2 regions of the Pseudomonas trutticola BRTCR10 genome follow, and region 2 is predicted to be linked to the other one. Evidence: riboswitches for the same ligand, from Rfam matches in the RefSeq annotation. Region 2 holds a riboswitch; the other holds the start of a gene.
What was found. A riboswitch is a leader RNA that binds a small molecule or an ion and turns the genes downstream of it on or off. The one in region 2 is predicted to bind cobalamin.
Positions count from the first base shown of each region.

Region 1: linked by a shared signal. The riboswitch ahead of cobW (cobalamin biosynthesis protein CobW) and the one ahead of cobO (cob(I)yrinic acid a,c-diamide adenosyltransferase) in region 2 are both predicted to bind cobalamin.

Region 1 is NZ_CM149552.1:3,714,157-3,724,414, forward strand. It holds gene ACVVH8_RS16855 (phospholipase D-like domain-containing protein) at 1-380, opposite strand, end outside; gene ACVVH8_RS16860 (vWA domain-containing protein) at 583-1,185, opposite strand; gene ACVVH8_RS16865 (magnesium chelatase ATPase subunit I) at 1,239-2,252, opposite strand; gene ACVVH8_RS16870 (IS481 family transposase) at 2,753-3,895, opposite strand; gene cobN (cobaltochelatase subunit CobN) at 4,030-7,878, opposite strand; gene cobW (cobalamin biosynthesis protein CobW) at 7,882-8,955, opposite strand; cobalamin riboswitch at 9,053-9,264, opposite strand.
Region 2 is NZ_CM149552.1:1,936,923-1,947,180, forward strand. It holds gene ACVVH8_RS08690 (DUF2066 domain-containing protein) at 1-991, shown strand, start outside; gene ACVVH8_RS08695 (AI-2E family transporter) at 1,026-2,099, shown strand; gene hda (DnaA regulatory inactivator Hda) at 2,307-3,011, shown strand; gene ACVVH8_RS08705 (C40 family peptidase) at 3,238-3,855, shown strand; gene ACVVH8_RS08710 (C40 family peptidase) at 4,077-4,613, shown strand; gene ACVVH8_RS08715 (PQQ-dependent sugar dehydrogenase) at 4,824-6,137, opposite strand; gene ACVVH8_RS08720 (hypothetical protein) at 6,204-6,788, opposite strand; cobalamin riboswitch at 6,951-7,175, shown strand; gene cobO (cob(I)yrinic acid a,c-diamide adenosyltransferase) at 7,256-7,867, shown strand; gene ACVVH8_RS08730 (cobyrinate a,c-diamide synthase) at 7,864-9,327, shown strand; gene bluB (5,6-dimethylbenzimidazole synthase) at 9,324-9,974, shown strand; gene cbiB (adenosylcobinamide-phosphate synthase CbiB) at 9,971-10,258, shown strand, end outside.

The sequences.
Region 1 (10,258 bases), 1.8 Mb from region 2:
GGATGACCGTCGTCGCTGATGACGGTCAGTTCCAGAAACTCACCCAGTTGGGGAGCCTCCGGCGTGCCATAAGCGAGGTGGACGCGATAGTGAATGGTCATCCCCGGATTCACCGCGTAATCGGCCCAGCGAAATTTCTGCAGCGGGGCCTTATCGCTGGGGGTGGCGTGAAACTGCGGGAACGTGTGGGTTTTTCCGGGGAAGGTCAGGCTGTTGAAAAGAAACAGCCAAGGCTTGTCGCCTTGCTGTTTTTCGATGGCGAATCCGAGCAGACCTCTGCGCCGGGGTTCGGCCAGATCCATCGCCAGCAGCACGCCGTTGGTACCGGCGTAGGCTTTGACGCGGAAGTCGTCCTGAGGGTTCTTGACCAGAATGCGCATCGCTCACTCCTTGTGATTGCGGCTGGGGTGCAGCATAGAGCAGTGCTGCGAATTGTGGTCAATAGATCCGAATCCGAGTGGAGGCCATCGCGGGCAAGCCCGGCTCCCACAGTTCCCGAGGCGGACACAATGCCTGGGGTCAACAGAAAAACCTGTGGGAGCGGGCTTGCCCGCGATGAGGCCCGGTCAGACGACACCAGAATCAAAGGTCGTCGATGTGCCGATAATCTGCGGCCAATGCCTCCGCCAGATCCCTCGCCCGCCCTAACCGAATCGGCCCGCGTTCGATATCGATCAACAGACCCGGACAATCCAGCGTCGGCAAGCCTGACCAGGCTTTCAAACGCCCGTCCGTGACCACCAGCAAGCGTTGCTGCTCGGCCGGAAAACGCTTGCGCCGCACCGTAAGCCATTGCTGCGCCTGCGCCAGTGCCGCGAGCAACGGCGTCCCGCCCCCCGCGCCCAAAGCATCGAGCCAGACACGCAAACCGCTGGACGCCTTCAAGCCCTGCACCTGCCACTTCGGCGCCGCGCCACTGGCGGTCAGTAACGCCAGCCGCGCACGCTGGCGATAGGCGTCATCAAACAGTTGCGCGAGCAGGCCTTTGGCATCGCGCAGCGCGTGATGGCGGCGCGTCGAGGCCGAAGCATCGACGATCACCAGCCACAACTCATGGGGCGAGCGGGTGCGCAATTGAAACAACAAATCTTCCCGGCTTTGCGGGCGGCCGTTAAGCAGCGTTCCCGGCCAGTTCACCGCGCCACTGCGAGCCGCATGACGTTTGCCCTGGCGTCCGTTATCCAACCGTCCGGCGCGGGGTCTGGCATTCGCCCCCGCGTCAGACCGGGGGCGAATGCCTAGGGCTTTTTTTCCAGCGGCCAGCTCGGCACTTCGCGGCGGGCACCGGTGGCAAGTGCCGGGGCCGGCATGTCGCCCCACTGGCCCTGCCCTTCGCTCGGGTTCGGACTGGCCGCCGCGTTTGCCGGGGATTGCGCGGGTTGTTGAGGAGTGGAAGGCATTTGTTCGCGACGACGATGGCGCAGGGCAAATTCGGCGACAGCGTCGATATCCTCTTCGGCGATGGCCGTGGCACCACGCCATGCCGCGTGAGCGCGAGCCGCGCGCAACCACACCAGATCAGCACGCAAGCCATCGACGCTGGCGGCGAAACAACGCTCGGTGATGTGCGCCAGCGCGGCATCGTCCAGAGGAATGCCGACCAACGCGCTGCGGGCGTTTTCACAACGCTCACGCAGGGCCTGTTGTGCGCTTTCCCACTGGGCACAGAATCCTTGTGGATCGCTGTCGAAATCCAGCCGCCGGCGAATGATCTGCCCGCGCTCGGTCGGTGCGGTATGGCCACTGAGCGCGACGTTGAGGCCGAAGCGATCAAGCAACTGCGGGCGCAACTCGCCCTCTTCCGGGTTCATGGTGCCGATCAGTACAAACTTCGCCGAATGCCGGTGGGAAATACCGTCGCGCTCGATCAGGTTGGTGCCGCTGGCAGCGACGTCGAGCAACAGATCGACCAGATGATCGGGCAGCAGATTGACTTCATCGACATAGAGCACGCCGCCGTCAGCCTTGGCCAACACGCCGGGGGAAAACTGCGCGCGGCCGTCGCTGAGGGCGGCATCGAGATCGAGCGTGCCGACCAGGCGCTCCTCGGTCGCGCCCAGCGGCAAGGTGACGAACTGGCCGCTGGCGAGCAGATCTGCGAGGCCTCGGGCCAGGGTGGATTTGGCCATGCCACGCGGGCCTTCGATCAGCACACCGCCGATTTTCGGGTCGATGGCGGTGAGGCACAGGGCGAGTTTCAGGTCATCGGCGCCGACCACGGCGGAGAGCGGGAAATGTGGGGTGTCAGTCATTTGGGCTTTTCTCTTTCGTGGTCTTTGGTGTGCTTGAGGGTTGCCGGGTGTCAGGTAGAAATACCCTCACCCTAGCCCTCTCCCAGAGGGAGAGGGAACTGACCGTGGTGCTCTTTTGAGGTCCGCCGACTTGAGCTATCCAGTCGAACTCAAGTTTTTAACAGCACACAGATCGGCTCCTTTTCCCGTGGTGCTCTTTTGAGGTCCACCGACTGAACTTTCCAGTCGAACTCCAGTTTTGAACAGCACACAGATCGGCTCCCTTTCCCGTGGTGCTCTTTTGAGGTCCAACGACTGAACTATCCAGTCGAACTCCAGTTTTGAACAGCACACAGATCGGCTCCCTTTCCCGTGGTGCTTTTTTGAGATTCACCGCCTGAACTATCCAGTCGAACTCAAATTTTGAACAGCACACAGATCGGCTCCCTTTCCCCCTCTCCCCCTTGGGTGTATGTACCGGAGACATGGTGGACACATGTTCGGAGACATGGTGGACGGTTTTAGATCTTCTTACCTGCCGTAACGATCTGCAAGTTCAAGTCGATTCGGGCAATACGATGTCTACTCCAGTAGACATCGTGGATGCCATCTTCCGTCGTTTCCCGGATAGCTACTGACCTCCCATAAAAAGCTTTTCCGACTGTGTATTCACGGTTCCGCCAGTAGATCTCGCCCTTCACCTGAACCTTCCTGACCACATCCCCATCGTCGTACTCCGGCGCCGCGGGCTGCTCCTGATATTCCCGTGGGCTGCTGCTGTAGCGAGTAGCAGGCACCTGCATGTCCAACGCTTGATGTGGACGCTTCTGGTTGTAGATATCACGCCAGATATCAAACGCCCGTTGTGCACCGTTGAGATCAATAAAATGTCGGTCTCGCAGGACTTCATTTTTCAGGCTGCGGTGGAAGCGTTCCAGCTTTCCTTGGGTTTGCGGATGATAAGGTCGAGAGTGCCCGACCTTGATGCCCTGACTCATCAGCCAGACCTCCAGCGCGGTATAAACGCCAGTCTGGTCACCCCAGGGTGAACCGTTGTCCATCGTCATGCGCAAAGGCAGACCATGACGCCGAAAGACCCGGATTAGATGCTCCTGAACGGTTTCACGTCGCTCATCGAGGCAGGCCGCGATACACAGCGAAAACCGCGAATGATCGTCCAGTATCGTCAACGGATGGCAACGTCCCTGAGCCAGGCTGATATGGCCCTTGAAGTCCATCTGCCAAAGATCGTTGGGCGCTTCATGCTCGAAGCGGATAAACGGTTTAATCTCAGCGGCCTTTGAATCAACGCGTGAATGACGCTGTAAAACCGCATGCACGGTACTGACCGAAGGCATTACTGCGCCGCTGTCTTCCAGCACACGTTTGAGCTTGCGAGCGCCCCAAGCCGCGTATTCCTCACTCACGGTCAGAATCTGCTGCTCAACCTCTTCAGCGCAGCGTTTGGGTGACGTCTTCGGTCGTCGAGACTGATCGATCAAGCCCTCTGCACCTGAAGTTTCAAACCTGTTGAGCCATTTGTAGGCAGTGCTTGGGCTGATATTGAATCGGCGGCAAAGCTGCCGGACATTGGCTCCTTCTTGCCGAGCCAAATGCACAAACTCTGAACGAAGCTGCACGGTGGACACCTCTTCCCAGGACACAGGTCATCTCCTTGGTGATGAGCAATGTGTCTATTAAAAAGTGTCCACCATGTCTCCGAACACCTGTCCACCATGTCTCCGGTACATACATTGGGGGAGAGGGCTGGGGTGAGGGGGTGGCGTTCTTGAGTGCGTTACATATCTTCTTCTATATCCAGCAACAGATTCTCCAGCGCCTCTTTATAAGCACCAGGTTCCTGCCACATCCCCCGCTGCTGCGCTTCCAGCATGCGTTCGGTCATGTCGCGCAATGCATGCGGATTATGCTCGCGGACAAATTCCCGGGTCGCCGGATCCAGCAGATACGCGTCCGCCAACAATGCGTACTGGTGATCGTCGATCAACTGCGTCGTCGCATCGAACGCAAACAGATTATCGACCGTCGCCGCCAGTTCGAACGCGCCTTTATAGCCGTGCCGCTTGACCCCGTCGATCCATTTCGGGTTCGCCGCCCGCGAACGGATCACCCGGTTCAGCTCTTCTTTCAAGGTGCGGATCTTCGGCAGATCCGGCTGGCTGTGATCGCCGTGATAACTGGCCGCCGCTTCGCCGCGCAGGGTTTCCACGGCGGCGAGCATGCCGCCCTGGAACTGGTAATAGTCGTTGGAGTCGAGCAAGTCGTGCTCGCGGTTGTCCTGATTCTGCAGCACCGCTTGCACTTGACTCAAACGCTGGACGAACTGTTCGCGAGCGGCGGTGCCTTCGTCCGCACCGCCATAAGCGTAGGCGCCCCAGTTCAGGTAAACCTCGGCCAGATCCTCGCGGCTCTGCCACAGTCGACCGTCGATGGCGCCCTGCACGCCTGCGCCATAGGCACCCGGTTTGGCGCCGAAGATCCGCCATCCGGCCTGACGCCGTGCAGCGTCTTCATCGAGGCCCGATTGCAGCAGTGCCTCGCGTTCGGCGCGGACTTTGGCGGCCAGCGGATTGAGATCGTCCGGCTCGTCCAGTGCAGCGACTGCTTGCACTGCAGCATCGAACAGGCGAATCAGGTTGGCGAAGGCGTCGCGGAAGAAACCCGAAACCCGCAGGGTCACATCGACACGCGGACGGTCGAGCAGGCTCAGCGGCAGAATCTCGAAGTCATCGACCCGTTGGCTGCCGGTGGCCCACACCGGACGCACACCCATCAGCGCCATGGCCTGGGCAATGTCATCGCCGCCCGTGCGCATGGTCGCGGTGCCCCAGACCGACAGGCCGAGCTGGCGCAGGTGATCGCCGTGATCCTGCAAGTGCCGTTCAAGAATCAGCGTGGCCGACTGAAAACCGATGCGCCAGGCAGTGGTGGTCGGCAGGTTGCGCACGTCCACCGAGTAGAAGTTGCGTCCGGTTGGCAGCACATCGAGACGGCCACGGCTAGGAGCGCCGCTCGGGCCAGCGGGGACGAAACGCCCGCTCAAGGCGTCGAGCAGGCCGCGCATTTCGGCGGGGCCGCAGGCGTCGAGGCGTGGGGCGACGACTTCGCGCAGGTTTTCGAGGATCGCGTCGACTTCAGCCCCACGCGGACCCTGTAGGAGCGAGCCTGCTCGCGATGGCGTCAGGTCGGACAATTCAGTTTTGAATGACACACCGCTATCGCGAGCAGGCTCACTCCTGCAGGGGTTGTGCAATGTCTGGGAGATCAGTTCGGCGGCAAACAATTCGAGGCGTTCTCGGGTATCGCCGGCGGTGCGCCAAACCTCGTCGCTGACCGATACCAGTTCCTCCGGCCGCGGGCCAAGCCACGAATCGGCCAGTGCACAATCGAGTGGATCGAAACCCAATTCAAACGCCTTCGCCAACGCCCGCAGCAAACTCGACTGCGCACCCTTGCCATCGCCACGGGGAATTCTCAGCAATGCCAGCAAGGTATCGATACGCAAACGCCCGGTCGGTGACTCACCGAAAATATGCAACCCATCGCGGATCTGCGATTCCTTCAAGTCGCACAAATAGGTATCGAGACGCGGCAGCCAGATTGCGGCATCGGCATCCCTGTCCAGCGCCGCATCGAGTTGCAGCTCACGGTCGATTTGCGTGTCGCGCACCAGTTGCAGAATGTCCCGCTGCAGTTCACGGGCGCGGCGCGGATCGAGCAGTTGCGCCTCGTAATATTCGTCGGCCAGCAGTTCCAGATTACGCAGCGGGCCGTAGGTTTCGGCGCGCGTCAGCGGCGGCATCAGGTGATCGATGATCACCGCTTGCGTACGCCGTTTGGCCTGGGCGCCCTCGCCCGGGTCGTTGACGATAAATGGATAGATATTCGGCAGCGGCCCGAGCAATGCATCCGGCCAGCAGTTCTCGGAAAGCCCGACGCCTTTGCCCGGCAGCCATTCGAGGTTGCCGTGTTTGCCGACGTGGATCACGCCGTGGGCACCGTAGTTACTGCGCAGCCAGAAGTAGAAGGCGAGATATCCGTGGGGCGGCACCAGATCCGGATCGTGATACACCGCGCTCGGATCGACCTGATACCCCCGCGCAGGTTGAATGCCGACGAAGGTCAGGCCAAAGCGCAGGCCAGCGATCATCATGCGCCCGTCGCGACACATCGGATCGTTTTGCGGCGGCCCCCAACGCTCGATCACGGCAGCGCGATTGGCCTCAGGCAGCGCGTTGAACATGGTCAGGTAATCATCCATCGCCAGGCTTTGCTGGCATGGGCGCAAGTCAAGCGTATCGAGGTCATTGCTGACGCCGCCAAGCAATTGCCGGATCAGCTCGGTGCCGCTCTCCGGCAGTTCCGGTGTGAGCGGATAACCTTCGGCCTGCAAGGCGCGCAGGATATTCAGCGCCGCCGCCGGCGTATCCAGACCGACACCGTTGCCGATGCGTCCGTCACGAGTCGGGTAGTTGGCGAGAATCAGCGCAATGCGTTTCCCGGCATTCGGCACCCGCGCCAGATCGATCCAGCGCCGCGCCAGTTCGGCGACGAAATCCATACGTTCAGGTTGCGCGCGATAACAGACCACATCCGACTGACTGCGCTCACTGCGCCAGGCCAGATCCTTGAAGCTGATCGGGCGGCTGATGATGCGCCCGTCGAGTTCCGGCAAGGCAATGTGCATCGCCAGATCCCGTGGACCGAGGCCCTGCTCGCTGTCACGCCAGCCGGGCTCGTTGTCCTGGGCACAGATGGCCTGGATCACCGGAATATTGCGACGAAACGGCCGTAAATGCGGCGCTTCAGGGCTGGACTGGGCGAAACCGGTGGTATTGAGAATAACCCCTGCCTCGACCTCATCCAGCCAATCTTCGACGACCGACAGACAGCCGGGCTCTTTCAGACTGGCCACGGCAATCGGCAACGGATTAAGCCCCGCCGCTTGCAAGCGCTGACAGAAAACATCGATGAAGGCGGTGTTCGCCGCTTGCAGGTGCGAACGGTAAAACAGCACCGCCGCGACCGGTTGCTCCGACAGCCAATCGGCTTGCCAGTCACTCAGCGCAGCGGTGTTTTTGTTCGGGTGGTAAATCGCCGTGCGCGGCAGGGTCTGCGGCTCATCCCAGGCGTAATCGCGGCCGAGCCAGCGGTTGCCCAGACAACGGAAGAAATCCAGCGCATTGCCCATGCCGCCCTGACGCAAGAATTGCCAGAGACGATCACGATCCTCGGCGCCGACGGTGCTCAAGTCGCTGAGTTCCGGATCGGGGCGATCATCACCCGGCACCAGAATCACCTGTACACCACGCTCGGACAGTTCGATCAAACGCTCGACGCCGTAGCGCCAATAGGCAATGCCGCCGTGCAGCGAAATCAGAATGACCTTGGCGTGACGTAGCACTTCATCGACGTACAAATCGACCGAAGCATGATTTTGCACCTGCATCGGGTTGGCCAGACGCAGGCTCGGATAATCCTCGGGCAACTGCTGCACGGCTTCGGCGAGCAGCGCCAGACTGGAGTCGCCGCTGCACAGGATCACCAGCTCGGCGGGGGTTTGTCCAAGGTCGGCAATGTTGTCATCCGACACGAAACCGCCGGGCTGGGTCCTGAGCAGGTGCATGGTTTAAACGCTGAGCGCGGCGCGCAGTTGCGCTTCGAGTTGCGCCGCGTCGAGCTCCTGACCGATCAACACCAGGCGCGTAACGCGCGATTCATCGGCGCCCCACTGACGGTCGAAGTGCTTGTCGAAACGCGTGCCCACACCTTGAATCAGCAGGCGCATCGGCTTGTTCGGAATGGCCGCGAAGCCCTTCACGCGCAGGATGCCGTGCTTGACCACCAGTTGCGTCAGCGCGTCGAGCAGCAGGCTCTCGTCGGCTTGCGGCAGTTCGATGGAGATCGAATCGAAGGCGTCGTGATCGTGGTCATCGTGGTCGTCATCGCCTTCACCGTGGTGGTGATCGTGATGGCTGTGGCGGCTGTCGATGTGTTCCTCAGAACCGGCACCGAGGCCGATCAGCACGTCCAGCGGCAGGCGACCGTTGCTGGCTTCGATGATTTTCACCGCTGGCGGCAACTCTTCGGCGACTTCAGCGCGGACGCGAGCGAGATCTTCCGGGCTGGTCTGGTCGGCCTTGTTGAGGATTACGAGGTCGGCGCTGGCCAGTTGGTCGGCAAACAGTTCGTGCAGCGGCGACTCGTGGTCGAGGTTCGGGTCGAGTTTGCGCTGGGCATCGACCTGATCAGGGAACGCAGCGAAAGTGCCAGCAGCCACGGCCGGACTGTCGACCACGGTGATCACCGCATCCACGGTGCAGGCGCTGCGGATTTCCGGCCACTGGAAGGCTTGAACCAATGGCTTCGGCAGGGCCAGGCCGGAAGTTTCGATGAGGATGTGATCGAGGTCGCCACGACGGGCAACCAGTTCGCGCATCACCGGGAAGAATTCTTCCTGAACGGTGCAGCACAGGCAGCCGTTTGCCAGTTCGTAAACGCGACCGGTGGCTTCTTCTTCGGTGCAGCCGATGGTGCATTGCTTGAGGATTTCACCGTCGATGCCCAACTCGCCGAACTCGTTGACGATCACCGCAATACGGCGGCCCTGAGCGTTGTCGAGCATGTGCCGCAGCAGTGTGGTTTTGCCCGAGCCGAGGAAGCCGGTGACGATGGTGACGGGGAGTTTGGCCAGTGTTTTCATCGGATGCCCTTTGGCAAGGTGGCGGGCAAACGGGACGAGATCCGCGGCGCAGGCGCGCGCGGAAGAATTCGCCACCGGATCACCCCGCCCGGTTGTAGTGAGAATCTTTGACGAGGCAGGTCTCCTGGCTGACGGTGTTCAGGCCTTGGGCCTGGTATTCGCTGCGCCTTCCCGCTGGCTCATGGGTTGAGCTGGCAGTGGCGTGGCAGTGAATTTCACCGTTCACAGTTGCGGGGGCAGCCGCGGCTTGGACCGCGTTCCCTTCTTAGCTCCGGTTTGTGCCGGAGAACCTCGAAAGCGCAAGGCTACGCATGGTGTGGTGGCGGGTCAATGGGGTTGGGTTTTAGGTTTGGGGGCATATCCGTTGCTGCGGGTGTTGCTGATTAGGGTTCCGCCCTTACGGCGGGTCACTTTTTCCAGACGCCGAAAAAGTAACCAAAAAGGCTGCTCCCGGACGTACGGCACTTCGCCTAGGCTCAGTGTTCCCTCGCTACGGCGTCCATCCGGGGGCATCGCCTCCGGTTTGCTTCGCTGCACCTCCTCTCGATGTGTTTGGCTTCGCCAAACGGCGCTGCGCGCCTACCCCGGATGAACACCTCCGCTCGGCCTGCCGATGGGCCTGAAGATCAAGAGCAGGATCAACAGCCAGATCAAGAGCCAGATCAAGAGCCAGATCAAGAGCCAGATCAAGAGCCCCTCACCCTAGCCCTCTTCCGGAGGGAGAGGGGACTGACCGAGGTGTTTGGGAGAGGTACACCGACTCGAAATACCGAGTCGAACTCAGATTCTGAAAGGCTCAAAAATCAGCTCCCTCTCCTTGGGGAGAGGGCTGGGGTGAGGGGCAAATCCAACACAAAACCAAAGCCGACCGCACGCTTCTCAACACTCAACACTCAACACTCAACACTCAACACAATGAGCGTCAGCTCAAGTACCGCTCTTGACCTTAACCAATCAACACAATGAGCGTTAGCTCAAGTACCGCCCTTGATCTTCACCACTCAACACAATGAGCGTTAGCTCGAGTACCGCTCTTGATCTCAGCGCCCGTCGGAAGGCTGAGCGGAGGGATTGATCCGGGGTGGGAGCGCAGCGACCGTTTGGCGAAGCCAAACACATCGAGAGGAGGTGCAGCGCAGCAAACCGGAGGCGATGACCCCCGGATCGATCCCGCAGCGAAGGAACCCGAGCCACAGCGAGGGCCGTACGTCAGGGTAAAGCCTTTTTGGTTACTTTTTCGGCGTCTGGAAAAAGTGACCCGCCGTAAGGGCGGAACCATAGGCAGCCGTTACCGCAGCACCGG
Region 2 (10,258 bases):
CCTCAAAGGCCTCTATCAAGTACGTGAGCCGGTCCACGGCCAGGCACCGGAAGAACGTGATCGCGCGACTCAGGCTGCGCTGGATACGCTGGTCCTGCGCCTGACCGGCGACCCAAAAGCCCCGCAGAATCCAGGGCTGGCGGCGATTCGCAAAGATCCGCAGCAGATCATCAGCCAGTTCGGTTTTGATGCCGGGCCGCCGGAGGTGCTGAAGGTCGACTTCGATCCGGCGACCACCGAGCAGGCCCTGCGCCGTGCCGGGTTGTCCTTGTGGGGCGCCAGTCGACCTTCGATTCTGAGCTGGTGGCTGAACGACTCCACCGAAGGTTCGAGTCTGGTCGGTGACGGGCAGGCCGCGGCCGCGCCGTTGCGTACGGCTGCTCAGCACCGTGGTTTGCCGCTGCGTTTGCCGCTGGCCGATCTGAGTGAGCAGCTGGTTGCCACGGCACCTGCTTTGGAAGGAAGCGATCCGGCGCCGTTGCGCGGGGCTTCGGAGCGCTACAACGCGGATGCCCTGCTGGCGGTGCATGCCCGCGAGGAGGGCGGGCAGTGGCAAGCCAAGTGGCACTTGTGGCTGGGCGATCAAAAAGAAGCGGGCAGTGTGCAGGGCGCCGATCAGGCCGCCGTGGCCGATGCGGTGATGCTGGCGGTGGCCGAGCGCCTGGCGCCACGCTTTGTTGCCAAGCCCGGGGCGTCGGGGCAGCAGACCCTGGAAGTGCAGGGCATGAATCTTGAGCATTACGCCACGCTGTTGCGGTTACTCGAACCGTTCGGCGTGCGTCTGCAAAGTGTCGATGGCGATCGCATCGTCTATCGGGTCAATGGCAGTGCCGATCAGATGCGTGCGCAGTTGTCGCTGGCAAAGTTGCAGGAACTGCCCGCCGAAGCGCCCGTGCCAGTTGCAGCGCCACAGCCAGCAGTAGCAGGTGCTCCGCCCGTTGTGGCTCCGGCCCCGACACCGGCGGCACCGTCGTTGCGGTTTCGCTGGTAAGTCTTTCCTTATATAGAAGCAACAGGAGTGGTACATGGCCGATACGCGGCGTTGGTTCTGGCTCGGTGGGGTAGTCCTGCTTTGCGCGTTTGTATGGTTGTTGCATCCGATCCTCACGCCGTTTCTGGTGGCGTTGCTGCTGGCGTATCTGTTCGATCCGCTGGTGGATCGTCTGGAGCGCCTCGGTCTGTCGCGCACCTGGGGCGTGATCGCCGTGTTTGCCTTGTTCACCCTGATTGTCACGGCGCTGTTGCTGGTGCTGGTGCCGATGCTCGCCAAACAATTGCTGCGCTTGTACGAACTGGCGCCGCAGATGCTCGACTGGTTGCAGCACACGGCGTTGCCGTGGGCGCAGGCGAAGCTCGGGCTGTCGGATGGCTTCTGGAAGTTCGACAAGGTCAAGGCGGCGATCAGCGAGCACATGGGTCAGACCACTGACATTGTCAGTGTGGTGCTGAGTCAGGCAACGGCGTCGAGCCTGGCGCTGATCGGCTGGCTGGCCAATCTGGTACTGATCCCGGTGGTGAGCTTTTACCTGCTGCGCGACTGGGACGTGATGATGGCCAAGATCCGCAGCCTGCTGCCGCGCGATCGTGAAGCAACCATCGTGTCGCTGGCGGGCGAATGTCATGAAGTGCTCGGGGCATTTGTGCGCGGTCAGTTGTTGGTGATGGTGGCGCTGGGTGTGATCTACGCGGCGGGACTGATGATCGTCGGGCTCGAGTTGGGGCTGTTGATCGGCCTGATCGCGGGCCTAGCGGCGATCGTGCCGTACATGGGCTTCGTGATCGGCATCGGCGCGGCGCTGATTGCCGGGTTGTTCCAGTTCGGCGGTGATCTTTACCCGATGATCGGGATTGTTGCGGTGTTCATGGTCGGCCAAGCGTTGGAAGGCATGGTGCTGACGCCTTTGCTGGTGGGCGACCGCATTGGTCTGCACCCGGTGGCGGTGATCTTTGCGATTCTGGCCGGTGGCGAGTTGTTCGGGTTTACCGGGGTACTGCTGGCGTTGCCAGTGGCGGCGGTGATCATGGTGCTGGTGCGCCACGTACACGACTTGTACAAGGACTCCGACATCTATAGCGGGGCGGACGAGCCCGAGTTGTAGTGGCAGTGACGGCCACCCGGCAAATCGCCGGGTTGGCCCGTGTCATGCAGGTGTTGGCGTCAGAGAATCTGTCATAAAACCAGTGTGTTAACGCAAACCTTTGATTTGGCTGGACTCTGTTGCATTGTGCGCTCAGCTTCACGGGTATAAACTTCGCAAACTTTACACAGAGGCCACTAACGGTTCCTTGGGAACTGTTCAGTCAGCATGAAACCGATTCAGCTGCCCCTAGGTGTGCGTCTGCGTGACGACGCCACCTTCATCAACTATTACCCAGGCGCCAATGCCGCTGCACTCGGCTATGTCGAGCGCCTATGCGAAGCCGACGCCGGCTGGACAGAAAGCCTGATCTACCTGTGGGGCAAACACGGCGTAGGGCGTACGCATCTGTTGCAGGCCGCGTGTCTGCGTTTCGAGCAGATGGGCGAGCCGGCGGTGTATCTGCCGTTGGCCGAGTTGATGGATCGCGGTATCGAAATTCTCGACAATCTTGAGCAGTACGAACTGGTCTGCCTGGACGACTTGCAGGTAATTGCCGGCAAGGCGGACTGGGAAGAGGCGATGTTTCATCTGTTCAACCGTCTACGTGACAGCGGTCGGCGCCTGCTGATTGCTGCCTCGACCTCGCCGCGTGAACTGCCGGTCAAACTGGCTGACCTGAAATCGCGTCTGACCCTGGCGCTGATCTTTCAGATGCGCCCACTCTCCGATGAAGACAAATTGCGTGCTTTGCAATTGCGCGCATCGCGTCGTGGTTTGCACCTGACTGACGAAGTCGGGCATTTTATTTTGACTCGCGGCACCCGCAGCATGAGTGCGCTGTTCGACCTGCTTGAACAGCTCGATCAGGCCTCGTTGCAGGCGCAACGCAAGCTCACCATTCCCTTCCTCAAAGAAACCCTCGGCTGGTAGCCATCCCTTTGGTTCTGCGGCTTTCAGCGTGTTTCGGCATATTTCAGGCGCCAGAAAATCCGCGTTCCTGCACCGATTGCAGGTCGCGTATTCGTTCAAATGGGCTTAAGCGCTTAGATGTAAACGAGAAACCGAGAAGTCACAAAAAGATCGATTGAATTTGCAAATGAGGTCGATAGCGGGCATAGTCTCGGCTTCTTTACAACTATCAGCCACGGTCGTGCCCATGCTAAAGCGCTTCGCACCCCTCGTGCCTCTCGCACTCGTCACCCTGTTGTACGGTTGCGCTGCTCATTCTCCAGTTCAAGAGCAGCCACAACAGGTTAAAAATTCTGCCACTGCCCAGTCTTCCGTTATTTACCAGGAAGAGCTGGACACCGAAAAAGAACTGTCGGACTTCAACGGCAACAAGCCTTACCAGCTTCCAGTTCTGGCCGACAGCATCCTCGAACGCGGCATGTCCCTGATCGGTACCCGTTACCGTTTCGGTGGTACCTCTGAAGCCGGTTTCGATTGCAGCGGTTTCATCGGCTATCTGTTCCGCGAAGAGGCCGGCATGAACCTGCCACGCTCCACTCGCGAAATGATCAACGTGGATGCGCCGCTGGTATCGCGTAGCAACCTCGAGCCGGGCGATCTGCTGTTCTTCGCCACCAACGGTCGTCGCGGTCGTGTCAGCCACGCCGGGATCTACCTCGGTGACAACCAGTTCATCCATTCCAGCAGTCGTCGCAGCGGCGGTGTTCGCATCGACAGCCTGGGTGACAGCTACTGGAGCAAGACCTTCATCGAAGCCAAGCGTGCACTCGCCATGGCCCCGACCGTGGTCACCGCGCGCAAGTAATTCCCCGGTTGTCGCCACGTCCGTGGCGACAACAAAGCTTCCCGGCAACGGAGTAGACCTAGACTTTACAAGGTGAAGTTAAAGTCTTACTTGAAGTTTGCCGCGTAGCCGCTAGAATCCTGAATCTATATTGATGGCAAACCGCCTGCGTGCTGCGCAGGCGGTTTTGTTTTCTGTCCATCCGGCAGAGAAAGCCGCAGCCAGATCAGGATGTTCTGCTTATGACCATGTCGGCCCGCCTCGCATTGATCTTCTTCGCAGCGCTGCTCAGCGCCTGCGCCAGTCGTACTCCGCCGCCTGCGCCTGTAGTTCGCGCTCCGGTCGTGTTCGGCCCCTCGCAATCTTTCTCGCCCGCTGCTGAAGACGTGTTGTTCCGCGCGCTTGGCCTGGTAGGCACGCCTTATCGCTGGGGTGGCAACACGCCGGATTCAGGGTTTGATTGCAGCGGGCTCATAGGTTTTGTCTACCGTGATGCGGCGGGTATCTCTCTGCCGCGCTCGACTCGCGAACTGATTGTGATGCAGGCGCCGAATGTCGGTAAGGAAGGCTTGCAGACGGGGGATCTGATCTTCTTCGCCACCAATGGCGGTTCGCAGGTCAGCCATGCGGGGATTTACGTCGGGGAAGGGCGCTTTGTGCATGCACCGGCCACTGGCGGTACGGTGAAGCTCGACAGCCTTTCGAAGGCGTATTGGCAGAAGGCGTATCTGAGTGCGAAGCGGGTGTTGCAGCCTGAGCATCTGGCGCATAACCCGTAATTCAATTCTTTGAAGAACCCTTATGGGAGCGGGCTTGTGTGGCGAGGGGATTTATCCCCGATGGGTGGCGAAGCCGCCCCAAAACCACCCTCTCAGTCCACCCGTTGTACCGAGTGTGATGGTTTGGCGACTGCTTCGCAGCCGATCGGGGATAAATCCCCTCGCCACACAAGCCCACTCCCGCAGGTATTGCGTACAGCGGTTAGAACTCTACTTCGCTGAAGAAACCCGCCAAACCTTGTTCCCCACATCATCCGCCACCAGCAAGCCGCCTTGCTGATCGATCACCACGCCTACCGGGCGGCCAAGCGCGTTCTCGTCCTTGTCGAGGAAACCGGTCAGTACATCCACCGGTGTGCCGCTCGGTTTGCCGCCGGTAAACGGCACGAAAATCACTTTATAGCCACTGTGCGGCTTGCGGTTCCAAGAGCCGTGCTGGCCAATGAACGCACCTTCCTTGAACTGCGCCGGCAGCGTATTGCCCTCGGCGAAGGTCAGGCCCAGCGACGCGGTATGCGGGCCGACCGCGTAATCCGGAGCAATGGCCTTGGCCACCAGATCGAGATTCTGCGGATTCACCCGCACATCAACATGCTGCCCGTAATAGCTGAACGGCCACCCGTAAAACGCGCCGTCCTTGACCGAAGTGATGTAGTCCGGCACCAGGTCGCTGCCGATTTCGTCACGCTCGTTGACTGCCGTCCACAACGCACCGCTGGTAGGTTCCCAGGCCAGACCGTTGGGATTGCGAATGCCCGAGGCGAAAATCCGGTGATTGCCGGTCGCCCGATCCACTTCCCAGATCGCGGCGCGACCTTCCTCTTTATCCAGGCCGTTTTCGCCGACGTTGCTGTTCGAGCCGACCGTGACGTACAGCTTGCTGCCGTCCTTGCTGGCAATGACGTTCTTGGTCCAATGGTGATTCAGCGTGCCGCCGGGCAGATCCGTGACTTTGATCGGTTGCGACTTGATCTCGGTCGCGCCAGCTTCGTAATGGAAGCGCAGCAGGCGATCGGTATCCGCCACATACAGATCATTGCCGACCAGGGTCATGCCAAACGGCGAGTTGAGATTCTGCAGAAACACCGTGCGTGTCTCGGCCACGCCATCGTGATCGGCATCGCGCAGCAAAGTGATGCGATTCGGGCTCGGCACGCCGGCGCCAGCCTTGCCCATGACTTTCTTCATCACCCAGCCACGAACGCCGCTGCTGTCGTCAGGTTTCGGCGGGGCATTGGTTTCGGCCACCAGCACATCACCATTGGGCAACACGTAGAGCCAGCGCGGATGATCGAGGCCTTCGGCGAACGCGGCGACCTGGGTGCCTGCCGCTGCTGTCGGTTTGCCGCCCTCGGGCCAGCCGACCGCCGGAGCAATATTCACCGTCGGGATCAGGGTCTTGTTGGGTTCGGGCAGCTTCGGTGAAGGGCCGGTGCCGTCGGAAACTTGCAGGCTGGAGGATTCACCGCAGGCGGTGAGCCCTCCGGCGAGGGCGATGACGAAAACGAGCTGGGACTTGCGCATTACTGATCTTCCCTATGAATGCATTCCTAATCATAGAGGAGCGCGCAAGCCCGATGGTTCAACTGCTCAACTGCGGGCCTCTTTGAACAGCACGGCAATGCCCGGGTGATAGTTGCCGGCTTCGTTGCGCAGCTTGCGATAGGCGTAAGGGAAATACCAGGCGACGGCGCAGGTGTGTTCCTTTTGCAGGTCGTCGACCATGTCTTGCAGTTCTTCGGGGCTGGCGCTGTGCTGGGCTTTTTGTGGGGCGACAAACAGGCAGCCGAGTTTGAGGTCGCTGGCAAAGCTGATGCGTTTGGCGTCGCTGGTGATCTCCTGCAGGGCTTGGGTCAGGTTGAGGTTGTTGACCCGCGGCCAGCGTTGCGTGGCCTGGATGTATGCGCGGTCTTCGCTGCCGGCGAGAAACAGGTCGGCACGGGCATTGCGCTCACCGTCTTCGTTTTGCTTGCGGGTGGCCGTCTGTTCCAGCGTCACCAGCTCGGCCATCCATGCCGCCGCCGAGAGCAGGCCGAGATTGGCTTTCTCGTCATGCCAGTAGGGCGTGTCGCTGTCGCCGCGCACGGCGTTGTAGCGGTCGATACAGTCAAACCAGCGTTCAAGCACCGGGCGCAGGAATTCCAGGCGCGGATTGCTGATGATCATGCCTTGCATCGTAATCATCCTTATTGTTGTGATGGCTTTTTCGACAAAAGCATGGCTCTTTGATATCACTTGTCTGAGCATGGCACAAGATTGGCGCCAGTTAATTGATCGACGGCAGTTATTCGCCCGACGGCCCCCTCTTTAATTGACGCTCCACCCCCAACCCTCTAACCTTCGCGGCTTGTTTCAGGTGCTCTGTGACCTGCGTCGACAGAGTGAAACAGGGAAGCCGGTGAGGGTTGTCTTCGAGCGAAGAGCGACCACGATCCCGGCGCTGCCCCCGCAACGGTAAATGAGTGAAAACTGCGTCGAATGCCACTGCTCAAAGCGGGAAGGCGCGCAGTCAGGCGAACGCCGCTCATGAGCCCGGAGACCGGCCTGATCCATCCAGCGGCATCACGGTGGGCGATGCCAGGCTTTTTGCCGTCTATTCTTGTGCCTGCCCGCCGTTATCCAGCCTCAACGGAGAGCTCCCCATGACTGATTTCCCCGAGCGTGACGAACGCCATCTGGCGCGTATGCAGCGCAAAAAAGCCGTGATCGATGAACGCATCGCCAACTCGCCCGACGAATGCGGTCTGGTGCTGGTGCTGACCGGCAATGGCAAAGGCAAAAGCAGCTCGGCATTCGGCATGCTCGCCCGCGCCATGGGCCACGGCATGCAGTGCGGCGTGGTGCAGTTCATCAAGGGCCGTAATAGCACTGGCGAAGAGTTGTTCTTCCGCCGCTTCCCGGAGCAAGTGCGTTTCCACGTGATGGGCGAGGGTTTCACCTGGGAGACCCAAGACCGTCAGCGCGATATCGCCGCCGCCGAAGCTGCATGGGCCGTGTCCCGCGAACTGCTGCGCGATGCGTCGATCGGTCTGGTGGTGCTCGACGAACTGAACATCGCCCTCAAGCACGGCTACCTCGATCTCGATCAGGTACTCAGCGACTTGCAGGCGCGTCCACCGATGCAGCACGTGATCGTCACCGGGCGTGCGGCCAAGCCGGAAATGATCGAGATGGGCGACACGGTCACCGAAATGGGCATGCTCAAACACGCCTTCCAGGCCGGTATCAAAGCGCAGAAAGGCGTCGAACTTTGAATCAACCACGTCACTGCCCGGCGGTCCTCATCGCCGCGCCGGCCTCCGGTCAGGGCAAGACCACCGTCACCGCAGCACTCGCCCGTCTGCATCGCAATCAGGGGCGCAAGGTCCGCGTGTTCAAATGCGGCCCGGATTTTCTCGACCCGATGATTCTCGAGCGCGCCAGCGGTGCGCCGGTTTATCAATTGGACATGTGGATGGTCGGCGAGCAGGAAAGCCGTCGCCTGTTATGGGAAGCCGCTGCTGAAGCCGATCTGATTCTGATCGAAGGCGTGATGGGGTTGTTTGACGGCACGCCGTCGAGCGCTGATCTGGCGCGGCATTTTGGTGTGCCGGTCCTCGGTGTGATCGACGGCACGGCGATGGCGCAGACCTTTGGTGCGTTGGCGCTTGGATTGGCGCGCTATCAGCCGGACTTGCCGTTTGCCGGCGTGCTGGCCAACCGCGTCGGCACCCTGCGCCATGCGCAATTGCTCGAAGGCAGCCTCACCGAAGGTTTGCGCTGGTACGGCGCGTTGTCTCGCGAAACCGGCATCGAACTGCCGAGCCGCCATCTCGGCCTCGTGCAGGCCAGCGAACTGAATGATCTCGACGTGCGCCTCGATGCGGCCGCCGCAGCGCTTGCCAGCAGTTGCGAGGTAGCGCTGCCACCGGCCGTGGAGTTCGCCGCGCCTGACGTGATCGCCGCCGAGCCATTGCTCGAAGGCGTGCGCATTGCCGTTGCTCGCGATGAAGCCTTTGCCTTCACCTATGGCGCGAGCCTCGACCTGTTGCGCGCAATGGGTGCCGAATTGAGCTTCTTCTCGCCGATCCGCGATACGCAATTACCCGAGGCGGACAGCCTGTATCTGCCCGGTGGTTATCCGGAATTGCATCATGTTGCGCTGTCGCAGAACACCGCGATGCTCGACGCGATCCGTGCGCATCACGCGGCTGGCAAACCGTTACTCGCCGAGTGCGGCGGCATGCTGTATCTGCTCGATTCCTTGACTGACGTTGAAGGCACTCGCGCTGAACTGGTCGGTTTGCTGGCGGGCGATGCGGTGATGCAAAAGCGTCTGGCGGCGTTGGCCCTGCAAGCGGTGGATCTGCCGGAGGGTTCGCTGCGCGGTCACACCTATCATCATTCCCTGACCACCACCGAGCTGACGCCGATTGCCCGGGGCCTGAGTCCGAATGGCGGGCGCGGGGCCGAGGCGGTTTATCGGGAAGGGCGGATGACGGCTTCGTACGTGCATTTTTATTTTCCGTCGAATCCGACTGCGATTGCCGCGCTGTTTGCGCCAGATCTCAAGGCCGCCATCGCTGGCAAGCCAGCTCCCACAGTGGGCGGTGTAAAGCCTGAAGAAATGCGATCGCCATTAGGGACTGGTAATCCAGCTTCTGTGGTGGGTGATGCAATGTCTGAAGAAACCCAATCCCCTGTGGGAGCTGGCTTGCCAGCGATGGGGCCATGACCGACAACGCATTCTCCGAAGCCGAGCGCGCAGCGGTTTATCGAGCCATCGCTGAACGCCGCGACATGCGTCACTTCACCGGTGGCACGGTCGCGCCCGAACTGCTGGGGCGACTGCTCGAGGCCGCGCATCAGGCCCCCAGCGTCGGCCTGATGCAGCCCTGGCGCTTCATCCGTATCAGCGACCGAGCCCTGCGCGGGCAGATCCAGAATCTGGTGGAAGAAGAACGCATCCGCACCGCCGAAGCGCTCGGCGAGCGCAGTGACGAGTTCATGAAACTCAAGGTCGAAGGCATCAACGACTGCGCCGAAGTGCTGGTCGCCGCATTGATGGATGATCGCGAGAAACACATTTTCGGTCGGCGCACGCTGCCGGAAATGGACATGGCTTCGTTGTCCTGCGCGATCCAGAATCTGTGGCTGGCCTCCCGGGCTGAAGGCTTGGGCATGGGCTGGGTCTCGCTGTTCGAGCCGCAAGCGTTGGCGGATCTGCTGAAGCTGCCCGAAGGTGCCAAACCGCTGGCGGTTTTGTGTCTGGGCCCGGTCAAGGAATTCTATCCGGCGCCGATGCTGGTACTCGAAGGGTGGGCGCAGGCGCGTCCGCTCAATGAGTTGCTGTTTGAGAATTATTGGGGAGTGAGTCAATGAGTGTGGCGTTGTTGAGTGTCGCCGCGGTCGCGCTGGATGCGCTGCTGGGTGAACCGAAACGCTGGCATCCGCTGGTGGCGTTCGGCAATTTTGCCGGGCGCATCGAGCAACGTTTCAACGCCGGCGGACGTGGCTGGCGCAGCCATGGCGTCACCGCGTGGGTGATCGCGGTGCTGCCGCTGACGTTGCTCGCCACCGCGTTTTCCTGGGCGCCGTACGTGGGCTGGCTCGTCGAAATTCTTGCGCTGTATTGCGCCCTCGGTATGCGCAGCCTCGGTGAGCAC